2 linked regions of the Luteolibacter sp. Y139 genome follow. The protein of the gene in region 1 binds, or shares a complex with, the protein of each later gene. Links are inferred from orthologs where the notes say so. Each region holds a gene or a part of one and is shown on either strand. Other genes may lie near its edges.

What was found. Proteins that work in one complex are often made in the same cells at the same time.
Region 2: the proteins of tig (region 1) and rpsG are in contact, whole or in part, in a crystal structure (PDB 3GTY), measured with the Thermotoga maritima proteins. The link is inferred for Luteolibacter sp. Y139 from one-to-one orthologs. Residues at the interface, in WP_004081061.1 of Thermotoga maritima: Glu122, Val124, Val129, Leu130, Tyr133, Glu188, Gly259, Ile262, Tyr263, Glu266, Ser270, Glu273, Gln274, Glu277, Arg308, Gln311, Ile312, Ser315, Tyr316, Glu325, Arg329, Arg336, Leu363, Phe366, Trp367, Arg373, Leu377, Arg381, Leu384, Glu387; in WP_004081843.1 of Thermotoga maritima: Lys34, Lys52, Lys55, Glu59, Arg62, Gln63, Glu66, Asn67, Lys69, Val71, Arg95, Ala109, Lys110, Lys111, Gly112, Arg113, Pro114, Glu117, Glu121, Ile124, Ala125, Tyr127, Asn128, Asn129, Thr130, Gly131, Lys135, Asp139, Arg142, Met143.

What each region holds. Positions count from the first base shown.
Region 1 is NZ_JBBUKT010000003.1:70,901-79,114, forward strand. What follows is about bases 1-2,820. They hold tig (trigger factor), read left to right. Parts: upstream 1-654; coding sequence 655-1,986; downstream 1,987-2,820. Other genes in these bases: bamA (outer membrane protein assembly factor BamA), read right to left, coding at 1-493; WKV53_RS08675 (ATP-dependent Clp protease proteolytic subunit), read left to right, coding at 1,979-2,671; clpX (ATP-dependent Clp protease ATP-binding subunit ClpX), read left to right, coding at 2,744-2,820. Outside these bases: more of clpX, read left to right, coding at 2,821-4,024; WKV53_RS08685 (phosphocholine-specific phospholipase C), read right to left, coding at 4,207-6,720; WKV53_RS08690 (S41 family peptidase), read left to right, coding at 6,863-8,071; WKV53_RS08695 (PhoPQ-activated pathogenicity-related family protein), read right to left, coding at 8,078-8,214. UniProt on the Bacillus subtilis protein: Involved in protein export. Acts as a chaperone by maintaining the newly synthesized protein in an open conformation. Functions as a peptidyl-prolyl cis-trans isomerase.
Region 2 is NZ_JBBUKT010000003.1:203,084-208,224, reverse strand. Bases 1-2,687 are described here. They hold rpsG (30S ribosomal protein S7), read left to right. Parts: upstream 1-950; coding sequence 951-1,424; downstream 1,425-2,687. Other genes in these bases: fusA (elongation factor G), read left to right, coding at 1,459-2,687; rpsL (30S ribosomal protein S12), read left to right, coding at 497-916; WKV53_RS09290 (DUF937 domain-containing protein), read left to right, coding at 1-15. Also shown: more of fusA, read left to right, coding at 2,688-3,606; rpsJ (30S ribosomal protein S10), read left to right, coding at 3,641-3,949; rplC (50S ribosomal protein L3), read left to right, coding at 4,002-4,643; rplD (50S ribosomal protein L4), read left to right, coding at 4,684-5,141.

The DNA of each region.
Region 1 (8,214 bases):
AGCCGCGGTAGTAGGTTTCCAGGTTCCGACGTGCCGTCAGGATCGCATCGTCGCTGAGCGCCCCGCCCACCTTGAGCTTGGTCTCCTTGGCCAGCTTGGCGTCGGTGAACACGGTGTTGCCCGCGAAACCGACCGCCACGATCGTGCCACGGGTGGTCACTTCGAAAATCACCTTCACCGACTCGCCGGACGGCTCCGCCAGCACGCGCACGTCATTCACCAGGCCGGACTCGTAGAGCGACTTGATGTCCTTATCGATCTTCTCGCTGCGGTAGCCCTCGCCCGAATGGGTGGAGATGTGGCTGCGCAGGCGCGATTCATCGATGTTTGCCTGGCTGGCATAGTGAATCGCCACCTCCGAGACGTTCTTGCCTTCGATATCCTGCGCCTTCGCCGGAGTGGCGGCAAAGCCGAGGAAGAGAAGCGCCGCCACGAAAACCCGGCGGGCAAGCGAGGCGAGGCCCCGGTTAGTTAGGAGGGGTTGAATATCCATGTGTGTCGGCTAACGGAATGCATGGAACCTTTTAAGGGCAGGGGGCGTCAAGGACCATGTCTCAAAGTGGCCCCCTAACGACCGCACCTTCGCTTTGACAAGGAACGGACGGCCCCCTTAGCTTCCCGCCCCCGGCGAGTCCGGACCCACCTTTTCCTGTCATGAACATCACCGTTGAAAAGCAGCCGAACTGCCTCGCCACGCTGCGCGTCCAAGTCCCCTCGGAAACCGTGCAGTCCGAACGTGCCAAGATCGTCTCGGGCTACACCGCCCAGGCACGCATCCCCGGCTTCCGCCCCGGCAAGGCTCCGAAGAACGTCATCGAGAAGAAATTCTCCACCGCCATCGTCGAGGAGCTCGATGACCGCCTGGTCCGCCAAGCCTATGACGAAGCGCTCCGCAAGGAAGCCCTCAAGGTCCTGAACTTCGGCATCCCGCAGAACCTCTCCCACAACGAGGACGGCACCATCACTTTCAACGCCACCCTCACCCTCGCCCCGGAAGTCGCCCTGCCGAACTACAAGGGCATTCCGGTGAAAGCCCCGTCCACCGAAGTCACCGACGCGGAAATCGACGCCCAGCTCGATGGCCTCCGCGAGCGCTTCGCCGACTATTCGGACATCGAAGGCCGCGCCGCCGACAATGGCGACCTCGCCGTGATCGATTTCACCTCCACCCTCGAAGGCAAGCCCCTCGAGGAAGCGCTCGGCAAGTCCGCCGGCTACCTCGGCGGTCGCGAAGGCTTCTGGCTCAAGCTGGACGAAAACAGCTTCCTCCCCGGTTTCGCCGCCCAGGTCACCGGCCTCAGCGTTGGCGACACCAAGGACATCGCCCTCACCATCCCTGAGGATTTCCCGCTTTCCGACCTCCGCACCAAGGAAGTCGTCTTCCACGTCGCGCTGAAGGGCCTCAAGCAGGCCGTGCTCCCAGAGCTGGATGACGAGTTCGCCGCCAAGATCACCGGCGGTCGGAGCCTCGAGGAACTCCGCGGCCTCGCCAAGCAGCAGATCGAAGTCGAGAAGCGCCGCCGCATCGACGACTACAAGGTCAACCAGATCGTCGAGCACTTCAATTCAATCGTCGATTTCGACCTTCCGAACGACCTGCTCCGCCACGAGACCCAAGGCCAGGCCGACGCCCTCGTCGAGCGCGGCATGAAGTCCGGCATGACCCAGGAAGAGATCGAGGCCCAGCAGGGCGAGATTATCGCCACCGCCGGCGACCAGGCCCGCACGAATCTCAAGACCAACTTCATCCTGCAGGAAATCGCCCGCACCGAAGGAATCGCGGTCAGCGACCAGGAGCTGGTGAATCACCTCGCCATGATCGCCCAACAGCGGAAGGAGAACCCGAAGAAGTTCATCAAGGAACTGCAACGCGGCGGCCGCATCCCCGGCATCCGCAACTCGATGCTGGTGGGCAAGGCCATTGACTTCGTGCTGGAGCACGCCACCGTCGAGGAAGTTCAAGATGAACCAACTTCCAATGAGTGATTTCCCGAACGTGATCCGCTCCGGCGGAGCACCGCAGAACAGTTACTACGTCCCCGTGGTCGTCGAACAGGACGGCCGCGGCGAACGCTCCTTCGACATCTACTCGCGGCTTCTCAAGGACCGCATCATTTTCATCGGCACCGCCATCGACGACTTCGTCGCGAACTCGGTGATCGCCCAGCTTCTCTTCCTGCAAATGCAGGATCCGAAGAAGGACATCCACATCTACATCAACAGCCCCGGCGGCTCCGTGACCGCCGGCCTCGCGATGTATGACACGATGCAGTTCATGACCTGCGACGTGAACACCTACTGCATCGGCATCGCTGCCTCGATGGGGTCGGTGCTTCTCACCGCGGGCACCAAGGGCAAGCGCTTCTGCCTGCCGAATTCCCACGTCATGATCCACCAGGTCTCCGGTGGCGCCCAGGGTACCGCCCTCGACGTCGAGCGGACCTTCGGCTTCATGATCAACTTGAACAACCGCCTGCACGGGATCCTCGCCAAGCATAGCGGCAAGACGCTCGAGCAGCTCAAGAAGGATTCCGAGCGGGACAACTACATGACCGGCGAAGAGGCCGTGGCCTACGGCCTGGTCGACAAGGTCCTGGAAAACCGCAAGCAGCTTCCGGACGTCGTGGCGGCACTGGCTGACACGAATGACGGAAAAAAGGACGACGCCTGACGTCTTTTCAGCTAAGTTCAGGCGTCGGGCTTTTCGGCCCGGCGCCTGCTGCTTTTTTAACCCGGCACCCCTATGGCAAGAGCTTCCAATCTCACGATGTGTTCCTTCTGTGGCAAAAGCCACTCGGAGGTCAAAAAGCTGATCGCCGGCCCGGGCGTGTACATTTGCAACGAATGCGTCGAGGTCTGCTCGAACATCCTCGACAAGGAACTCGCCGAGGGTTCTGCCAAGTCCTCCAAGAACCGCCGCAACCAGCAGAACAACAAGCGTCTCCCCTCGCCCGCCGAGCTGCGTGCCCGCCTCGATGAGTTCGTCATCGGTCAGGAGCACGCGAAGAAGGTGCTCTCCGTCGCGGTCTACAATCACTACCAGCGCCTGCGCCAGGACCAGCCGAACCTCGGCGAGGAATTCGCCGGCGTGGAAATCGAGAAGTCGAATGTCCTGCTGCTCGGCCCCACCGGCTCCGGCAAGACCCTGCTCGCCCGCACCCTCGCGCGCCTGCTGGATGTCCCTTTCTGCATCGTCGACGCCACCACCCTCACCGAAGCCGGCTACGTTGGCGAGGACGTGGAAAACATCATCCTGCGCCTGCTCCAGGCGTCCGACTTCGATGTCGAGCGCGCCGAGCGCGGCATCATCTACGTCGACGAAATCGACAAGATCGGCCGCAAGACCGAGAACGTTTCGATCACCCGCGACGTCTCCGGTGAAGGCGTCCAACAGGCTCTCCTCAAGATCCTCGAAGGCACGGTCTGCAACGTCCCGCCGCAAGGTGGCCGCAAGCACCCGCAGCAGGAGTACATCCAGGTCAATACCGAGAAGATCCTCTTCATCTGCGGCGGTGCCTTCGTCGGCTTGGAGGACATGATCCAGCGCCGCCTCGGCCGCAGCACCCTCGGCTTCCATGGCACCGTGCCAGACGTGAAGTCCTCCACCGGCAACGTGCTCGACCTGACCGAGCCGGAAGACCTCCTGCACTTCGGCCTCATCCCCGAATTCATCGGCCGCCTGCCCGTCATCTCCGCACTCCGCAAGCTCACCGAGGACGAGCTCATCTCCATCCTTACCGAGCCGAAGAACGCACTGGTGAAGCAGTACGGCAAGCAGCTCGCCCTCAACAGCGTGAAGCTCCGCGTCACCCGCGACGCCCTCCGCGCCCTCGCCGAGGAAGCCGTCCGCCGCGGCACCGGCGCCCGCGCCCTGCGCTCCATCTTCGAACGCCTCATGCTCGATGTGATGTACGAAGTCCCCTCCAAGGGCGACATCGAAGCCATCACCATCAACCGCCCCGTCGTCCTCGGCGAACGCCCCCCCCTCATGCGCCGCAAACGCGCCGACAAGGACGCCGCCTGAGCAACCAGCCCTCTTCAGCACCAAAGGTGCGGCAATGTGAAAGCCCGGGGTAAGCGCCAGCGCAGCCCCGGGTTTCTTGCATCACCTGAAGGCACCCTGAAAGGGGGTTATGGAGCAGGAACGACACCGCGCTCTGCATCCCCTCAATCACGGCCCGGCCAAGAGCACTGGGAGCGCGGAATTCATTCCGCTCGAATGGTCCCCTGAGCCGGCTTCACAACCTGCGCCGTCGCCGCCCCATTCCGCCCGATCAGCGGATCACTCATCCCCGGCTCTCCATTCTCAACCCGGCCTGCATAGCGCCGCGAGAAACCCTCCGCACCATTCGCGGTCACCACCAGATCATACCATCGGAAGCTACCCGCGAGATCGATCGACAACATCTGCCGCTCTCCCGGAGCCAGTCGCCTCGTCACGGCTTTGACCCCATAGGCTTGGTCCGCGATGACTAGCTCCACCGCCTCCGAGCCCGTGTTAGCCAATTGGAAAACCAAGCTCCCACCTGAGTAGCGGCACGCCACCTCCACCGCAGGATCATCCACTCCACCGATATATTCCCGGTAAAAGCCATTCGGCCCATACGTCCGGAGATGGTAGCGCCCGCCCTCAAACGACGCGAGCGGCCACGAATAGGAGAGCCGCCCCTTGCTCACCACCGTGAACGACCAACGCCTCACTTCTTCCAACGGCGCAGGCGCATCGGTGTAGCTCGCAGCATCGTCCACATAATAACCTCCCGGCGCATACACGTGATACGGAGCACCGGCATTCGCCGCTTCAAAGATGATATCGAAACGCGATGCCTCGCGATTCAACCGTCCCTCCGCATGCAATTCATATGGCAGCGCACATGACGGACGCATCCCCGGCTCCTGCCTCGGCAAGTGCGCATTCGAGAGCGGATTCGCAATCACATCCTGAATCTCCGCATCGCTCAGCTCCTTGAACCCGCTCGGCGACTCCATGAAGCGAGCCCGATGGATCTGCTCCACGAAGGGATCACGCTGCACCGGCATCGGATGAACATCAGGCTCACCATCATGCGGACGGAACGCGGACGTTAGATCACCACAGACCACTCGCCGCCACGGCCCGATGTTCGTCTCACGCACCGCCTTCCCCGTCTTCTTCGCGAGAAAGACCTCCAGGAACTGCAGCACCGACGTGTGATCAAACACCTGCGAACACACCTGCCCGCCACGGCTCCACGGCGACGCGATCACCATCGGAACGCGATAGCCCAGGCCAAGCGGATTTCCCCGCCCATCGAACTCAAGCCGCGTATCCACCTCCGGCGATGCCGCCCCACTGCCCGGCAAATCCGGATGCGGCGCCACGAACGGAGGCACGTGGTCGAAGTAGCCGTCATTCTCGTCGTAGGTGAGAATGAAAATCGTCTTCTTCCACACCTCCGGATTCTTCGTGAGAATGTCCAAGACCTCCGAAACGTACCACGCCCCATACCACGGTGCGCTGGGGTGATCCGAGAAGTTCTCCGGAGCTACCAGCCATGACACCGCCGGCAGCTTGCCCGTGTTCACGTCCTGCCGGAACTGGAACAGCACATCGCCCTCCGGCACATGAATCTCGCGGTCCTCCTCTCCCTCGCGATAAGCAAGCGTCGCGAGGTTCCGGTAGCCGATGCTCCCCGTGTTCGTCGTGAAAGCCTTCCGGTGCAGGTTCTGCTCACGCTGCGGCAAGTTCGCGAAGTTCTCCGGTGAGCATCGCTCCAGCTCCGCTGCCAACGCATCGATCTTCCGCTGGATCCCCTCCCTTCGCGTCACGTCTTCTTCCGGCGCGATTCCCTCCGCCGGCGGCTGCTCAAGCTGAAGCTCCAGCGCCGCCAGCCTCTCCTTCAGAAACGCCAGCCGCGGCGAGGAAAACTCCACGTGATACTGCGTGAAGTATTCCATCGGGTTGTCTCCGTAGTTCGCCAGCCAAGCCGCAGCTTCCGGGGAAAGCCCGGACGCCTGATCCAGCTCGTTCTGATAGATCGCCCACGAGATCCCATGCTCCTCCAGCCGCTCCGGAAAGGTCGTCCAGTCGGCATACGAATCGTGATCGATCTCGCTGTTGTTCAGCCGCGCCCTCGATGACGAATCCCGCGGATCACGGCTGGTGCCGGTCCAGAGATAAAGGCGGTTGGGCGTCGTGCAGGTCTGCAACGCACAAAAGTGCTGGTCACAGATCGTGAATGCATCCGCAAACGCATGATAGAACGGGATGTCCCGCCGGTCATAGTAACCGAGCGTCAACGGCATCTCCCCGTATCCATGACCGGACTGCTTCACCTTCAGCCAGTGGTCGTGCTTGCCCTTGTTGCCCGCTGCCACCTGCGATCCACGGTCGTGGGGAAGGTCGCTCATCCACGTCGCCTTCGTCTCGTGGATCTTCAGACCGAAGGGCACGTAAGTCCGCTCCTGATCGTCCGTCTGCAGCCACACCGGCTTGCCACCGGGAGTAGTGATCGCCCGCGGATCGTCGAAGCCCCGCACCCCCCGCAGGCTGCCGAAGGCATGGTCAAACGAACGGTTCTCCTGCATCAGGATCACCACATGCTCGGCATCGAAAAACGTGCTACCCGGCTCAGGCTCAATCCCCAGCGCCTTGGCGACGGAGGCTGGCAGGGCGGTCAGCGCCCCCAGGCCTCCCGAAAGGAGGCCCGCGCGCTTGAGAAACTCTCGTCGGGAATGCATGGGTTCGGAAAAAAGCGGACAGCCAAATAGCGCAGCGCACCGGGGATGTTTTTCAAGAGCCAGCATTTCTTCGCAAATTGCCAGTCTGCCAACGCAAAGTTCCCGATTCCAAAACGCCAGCAGCCCTCCTAACGTCTCCCCTGTGCGCGCTCTCCTACTGGCCCTGCTGCCCGCTGTCGTTTTCGCGGATCCGGCGACTACCACCCCGCCCGACCCGGACGAGGCCGCCTACCCCGCCATCGAGCGCTTCGTGAAGGTGCTCGAGCAAGTCCGCCAGCGCCACCCCGACGCCGACAAGGTCGCTTACGACCGGCTCGTGAATCACGCGCTGGAAGGCATGCTCTCCAGCCTCGATCCCTTCTCCAGCTTCATTCATCCCGAGATGGCCCGGGCTCTCGAAGCCGACCCGAAACTCGATCCCTTCCTGCCATCGCTAGGCCTCACCCTCGGCGTGCGCGATGACGGCATCTTCGTCTCCAACATCGCCCCCGCCACCCCCGCCTCGCGCGCGGGCCTCATACCCGGCTCCGCGATCCTTGAAGTCGATGGCAATCCCCCTCCTCCGATTGAAGTTCTGCTGCACTCGCTGCACAAGGCCCCCGGCGAAAAGACCAAGCTGAAGGTGAAATCCCTCACCTCGCCGAAACCCATCGAAGTCGAGCTCGTCCACATCGCCGTCGAGGACAAGACCGTGACCGATGCCCGCCTGCTCGACGAAGCCGGCACCGGCTACATCCGCCTCGCCTCCTTCATGGGAAGCTGCGCCCGCGAAATGGAAGCCGCCCTCGACGAACTCGAGGACAAGGGCATGAAGCGCCTCATCCTTGACCTGCGTGGCAATCCCGGCGGCGATCTCCAGCAGACCGTGCAGATCCTCGGCCTCTTCCTTCCACCGAATACCGCCGTCGTCACCACCCAAGGCCGCGGCGGCGTGGTCCAAGGCGAGCCGATGAAGACCCCCGAGCGCCAGCGCCGCAAACGCGAGTATCCCATCAATGTCCTGATCGATCACATGTCGGCCTCCGCCTCCGAGCTGACCGCCGGTTGCCTCCAGGATCTCAAGCGCGCCGTCATCGTCGGCGAGCAAAGCTACGGCAAGGGTTCCGTTCAAAACATCATCCCGATGGGTGGCGGCACCGCGCTCCGCCTCACCATCGCGACCTATCACACACCCTCCGGCAGGACCCCGCACCGCGTCGGCATCACCCCGGATGTGAAGGTGAACTTCACCGACGCCGATCGCGAGAATCTGGCACTCTCCTTCCGCCGCGCCTCGCTGACGGCCGACGAAGCGAAGAAGCTCGAAGGATGGACCGACCCCGGACTGAAGGCGGCGGGAGACGCGAAGTGATTTGACTCACTTCTCATCCGCTCCCACCACCCGCAACTGCGTACAGAGCCACTGCGGCAGATCATCGATCTGATAACCGAGATCGGCATAGTAGGCGGCGAAACCATTGTCCGGCTTGGGGCCACTGGCGGTAATCGGTTGGC
Region 2 (5,141 bases), 130 kb from region 1 along the record:
GCTGCGTTGGTCTGAGACCCCAAGCCATGAACTTCCCCCCGCGGGTGGATTTCCCCCACCACCCGTGTCAGGGCCTCGGTTTGGGAGCAGAAAATGGAGACGGAATTCTTTTTCGGAAGGTGGGATGGCCTCGGGAAATGGGTGAGGAAAGCGGGAAGATCGAAGAGAGAGGCTCGCCGCGGCGTTGGCGATATGACTGATTTTCAGTAGATTAGGTTGTGTTCGAAGGCGCTTTGAGAACTTAAAAAATTTGACCTTCCGAAGGGTCTTCAGGTCGTAAAATTTTTCCGAAATAGGACTTGTCAGGTGACCTTCGATCCCTAGATTCGCCGCCCCACATCGCCACCCGCCTACCGGCATTCATTGCCACGCGGATGGCTTCATTCTCCAAACACTATCGGGTGCAGCTCCGGACAAAAGGCTCCTGCGAGGGATTTTTCGCTCGCTTCCTTGTCCGGCGACGCATCCAGCGAACACCGAACCACGCAGGAATCCCATGCCGACCATCAATCAGCTCGTCCGGAAAGGACGACAGACTCCGATCGAGAAATCGAAGTCTCCGGCGATGAGCAATTGCCCGCAGCGCCGCGGCGTCTGCCTTCAGGTCATGACCCGCACGCCGAAGAAGCCGAACTCGGCTCTCCGGAAAGTGGCGAAGGTCCGCCTGACCAACGGCTACGAAGTCATCGCCTACATCGGCGGTGAAGGCCACAACCTCCAGGAGCACTCCATCGTGCTCGTCCGTGGCGGTCGTGTGAAAGACCTTCCAGGTGTCCGCTACCACATCGTCCGTGGTTCGCTCGACACCCTCGGCGTCGACAAGCGCCGCCAGAGCCGCTCGAAGTACGGCGCCAAGCGTCCGAAGCCGGGCCAACCCGCAGCTCCTGCCAAGGGTGGCAAGGGCGGTAAGAAGTAATCCCGCTTCGAAAAAGCCTTAATCTTTTCCGACCATGTCACGCCGCAAGCGCACTTTCCACAAGCCCGATCGCCGGGACTCCCGCTACGACAGCTCCCTCGTGGGTCACCTCATTTCGAAGGTGATGATCGACGGCAAGCGGTCCCTCGCGGAACGCATCGTCTATGCCGCCATCGACAAGGCGAGCGAAGGCGCCGATACCGTCGATCCGCTCGAGATCGTCACCCGCGCCATTGAGAACGCCAAGCCACGCGTGGAAGTGAAGAGCCGCCGTGTCGGTGGTGCTACCTACCAGGTTCCGCTTGAAGTGAACCCGGATCGTTCCGAGTCCCTCGCCCTGCGTTGGATCGTCGGATACGCCCGCGGTCGCAAGGGCACTCCGATGCACGTCGCTCTCTCGAACGAGCTGAAGGACGCCGCCAACAACCAAGGCTCGTCCGTCCGCAAGCGCGACGACGTGCACAAGATGGCCCAGGCCAACCGCGCCTTCGCCCACTTCCGCTGGTAAATCATTCAAGGGGAAGTTCCTTCCCCATTCCGCCATGTCTTCCACTGTCAACAGTCCCGATCGTCCGTATCCGCTTGAGCGGACGCGGAACATTGGGATTGCGGCGCATATCGACGCCGGGAAGACGACGCTCACGGAACGCATCCTCTTCTACACGGGGATGATCCATAAGATCGGCGAGGTGCACGATGGTGCCGCCACGACCGATTGGATGGAGCAGGAGCGCGAGCGCGGCATCACGATCACCTCTGCCGCTGTGACCACCAAGTGGTTCCAGCGCGAGGAGGAGGGCGTGACCAAGCTGTTCCCGAAGCAGGAGCAGCGGGTGAATATCATTGATACCCCCGGCCACGTGGACTTCACGGCCGAGGTCGAGCGCTCCCTGCGCGTGCTCGATGGAGCGATCGTCGTTTTCGACGCTGTCGCCGGGGTGCAGCCCCAGACCGAAACGGTCTGGCGCCAGGCGACCAAGTATCACGTTCCGCGGATCGTGTTCGTCAACAAGATGGACCGTGTCGGGGCGAACTTCGACAACGTCGTCCACGAGGTGAAGGACAAGCTCGGAGCGAATGCCGTGCGCATCCTGATCCCGATCGGTGCCGAGGATTACCTCACCGGTCAGATCGACGTGGTCAACCAGAAGGAAGTCCACTTCAACGACGACGACAAGTTCGGCTCGACCTACGAGGTCCGCGAACTCAGCGCCGACCAGAAGGATCTGGCTGAGGAGGCCTACTCCGAACTGGTGAGCGCCGTGGCTGATGTGGATGACGTTCTCGGCGAGAAGTTCCTCATGGAGGAGCCGATCTCGACGGAAGAGCTGAAGCAGGCGATCCGCCGCGCCACGATCGCGAACAAGCTGGTGCCTGTCGCCGGTGGTTCCGCCTTCAAGAACAAGGGCGTCCAGTACCTCATCGACGCCGTCGTCGATTATCTCCCGAGTCCGCTCGACATCCCGGCAGCCGTCGGCATGAACCCGGACAACGAGGAAGAGAAGATCGAGGTCCACACGAGCGACAACGAGAAGTTCTGCTCGCTCGCCTTCAAACTCTGGGCGGACAAATTCGTCGGCAAGCTCGTCTTCTTCCGCGTCTATTCCGGTGTCATCAAGAAGGGCGACACGGTCTACAACCCGCGAACCCGCCGCTCCGAGCGAGTCGGTCGCTTGATCCAGATCCAGGCAGACGAGCATAAAGACATCGATGCCTGCTATGCCGGCGACATCGCCGCGATGGTCGGGATCAAAAACGTCACCACCGGTGACACCTTGGCCAAAGAAGGCTACGACGTCGTTCTCGAACCTCCCACTTTCCCGGATCCCGTCATTTCCATGGCGGTTGAGCCAAAAACCAAAGCCGACCAAGAAAAGCTGGCCCTCGCATTGGCCCGCCTGTCGGAAGAGGATCCCACCTTCCAGGTCAAGACCGACGAGGAAACCGGTCAGACCATCATCTCCGGCATGGGCGAGCTCCACCTGGAGATCATCGTCGATCGCCTGAAGCGCGAGTTCAAGGTGGAGGCCAATACCGGCGCTCCCCAGATCGCTTACCGCGAAACCATCACCGGCGAAGCCAATGGTGACGGCAAGCTGGTCAAGCAATCCGGTGGCCGCGGCCAATACGGCCACGTTCGCCTCTCCGTCCGTCCGAACGAAAAGGGCAAGGGCCTCACGATCGAAAACAAGATCGTGGGCGGTGAAATCCCGAAGGATTTCCACAATGCCGTTTTCAAGGGCGTGCGCGAGTCCATGACCAATGGCATCATCGCCGGCTACCCGGTGATCGATGTGCACGTCGATGTGCTCGGCGGTTCGTTCCACGAAGTGGACTCGAACGAGAACGCCTTCACGATGGCCGCCATCTTCGCCATGAAGGACGCCTTCAAGAAGGCGAAGGCCATCCTCCTCGAGCCGATCATGGCCGTGGAAGTCTCCACTCCGGATGACTACCAGGGCGACGTGATGGGCGACCTGAACCGCCGCCGCGGTCAGATCCAGAACCTGGAAACCAAGGGCAAGCTCGCCGTCATCAAGGCGAATGTCCCGCTCAAGGAAATGTTCGGCTACTCGACCGACGTCCGCACCATTTCTTCCGGCCGCGCTTCCTACTCGATGACGCCCTCACACTTCGAGCAGGTGCCGACCAATGTCCTCACGCAGATCGTCAACGATCGCGGCCACTAAGATTTACCCAACATCTCAAACAACATCCACCGCCATGGAAAACCAGAAGATCCGCATCCGCCTGCGCGCTTTCGATCACCGCGCCATCGACCGCTCCGCCGCGGAGATCGTCGAAACCGCCAAGCGCACCGGTGCCAAGGTGGCTGGCCCCATCCCGCTTCCAACCCGCATCGAGAAGTTCAGCGTGAACCGCTCCGTGCACGTTAACAAGAAGTCCGCCGAGCAGTTCGAGATCCGCACTCACAAGCGCGTGCTCGACATCGTCGATCCCACCGCCCGCACCGTCGATGAGCTCAAGAAGCTCAACCTTCCCGCCGGTGTCGACATCGCCATCCGCATCTGAGGTCCCTGACGGATCTCGCATTTAGTTCTCAACTTTCAAATCGACTACCGCCATGTCTCTCGGACTTCTCGGCAAAAAGCTCGGTATGACCCGCCTCTTCGATGAGAAGAGCCAGGCCATGATCCCCGTCACCGTCATCGAAGTGAGCGGCAACACCTGCCTGCAGGTGAAGACCCTCGAAAAAGACGGCTACTCCGCTGTTCAAGTCGGCTACGGCGACAAGAAGGAGTTCCGCACGGACAAGCCTTCGCTCGGCCACTTCAAGAAGCACGGTTCCACTCCGAAGTATCTGATTCAGGAGTTCCGCTTCCCGGCTGACCAAGCCGCTCCGGAAACGCACACCGGTCTGGACACCTTCACCGCCGGCCAGTGGGTCGACGTGATCGGCACCAGCAAGGGCCGCGGTTTCCAAGGTGCAGTGAAGCGCCACGGCTTCGGTGGTCTCAAGATGACCCACGGATCGATGATGCACCGCCGGACCGGCGCCATCGGTTGCCGCTCCACCCCCGGCCGCGTCTGGAAGAACCAGAAGATGCCCGGACACATGGGCGACGTGCCACGCACCACCCAGAACCTCAAGGTCGTCGCCGTGCGCCCTGAGGACGGTGTGATCCTGATCTCCGGTGCCGTCCCCGGTGCCAAGGGCAGCTACGTCACTGTCCGCCCCGCCAAGAAGAAGACCGCCGCCGCCTGAGGCCGGGGTTTGAACCGAAACTCTCAAACGCATCCCAGTCATGCCCGCGAAAACTTTCACCGCTGACGCCGCGCAGAGCGCGAACATCCTGCTCGCTGAGGCCGACAAGGGCGCTCAGGCCGTGCACGATCTCGTGACCGCCTACCGCGCCAACCGCCGCACCGGTTCCGCCAACTCCAAGACCCGTGGCGAAGTCCGCGGTAACAACAAGAAGATCTACAAGCAGAAGGGCACCGGTAACGCCCGTCACGGCGACAAGCGTGCCCCGATCTTCGTGGGTGGTGGTGTCGTCTTCGGCCCGCGTCCCCGCGATTACTCGAAGCACGTCCCGAAGAACGTCCGCAAGCTCGCCTTGCGCCGCGTCCTCGGTGACCTCGTCCGCGAGGAAACCGCCAAGGTCCTTCCTTCCTTCTCCATCGCCGATGGCAAGACGAAGTCCTTCATCGCCGCCGTCTCCGCAGACGCCGAGCCGAAGAAGGTGCTCATCGTCGCCAAGAG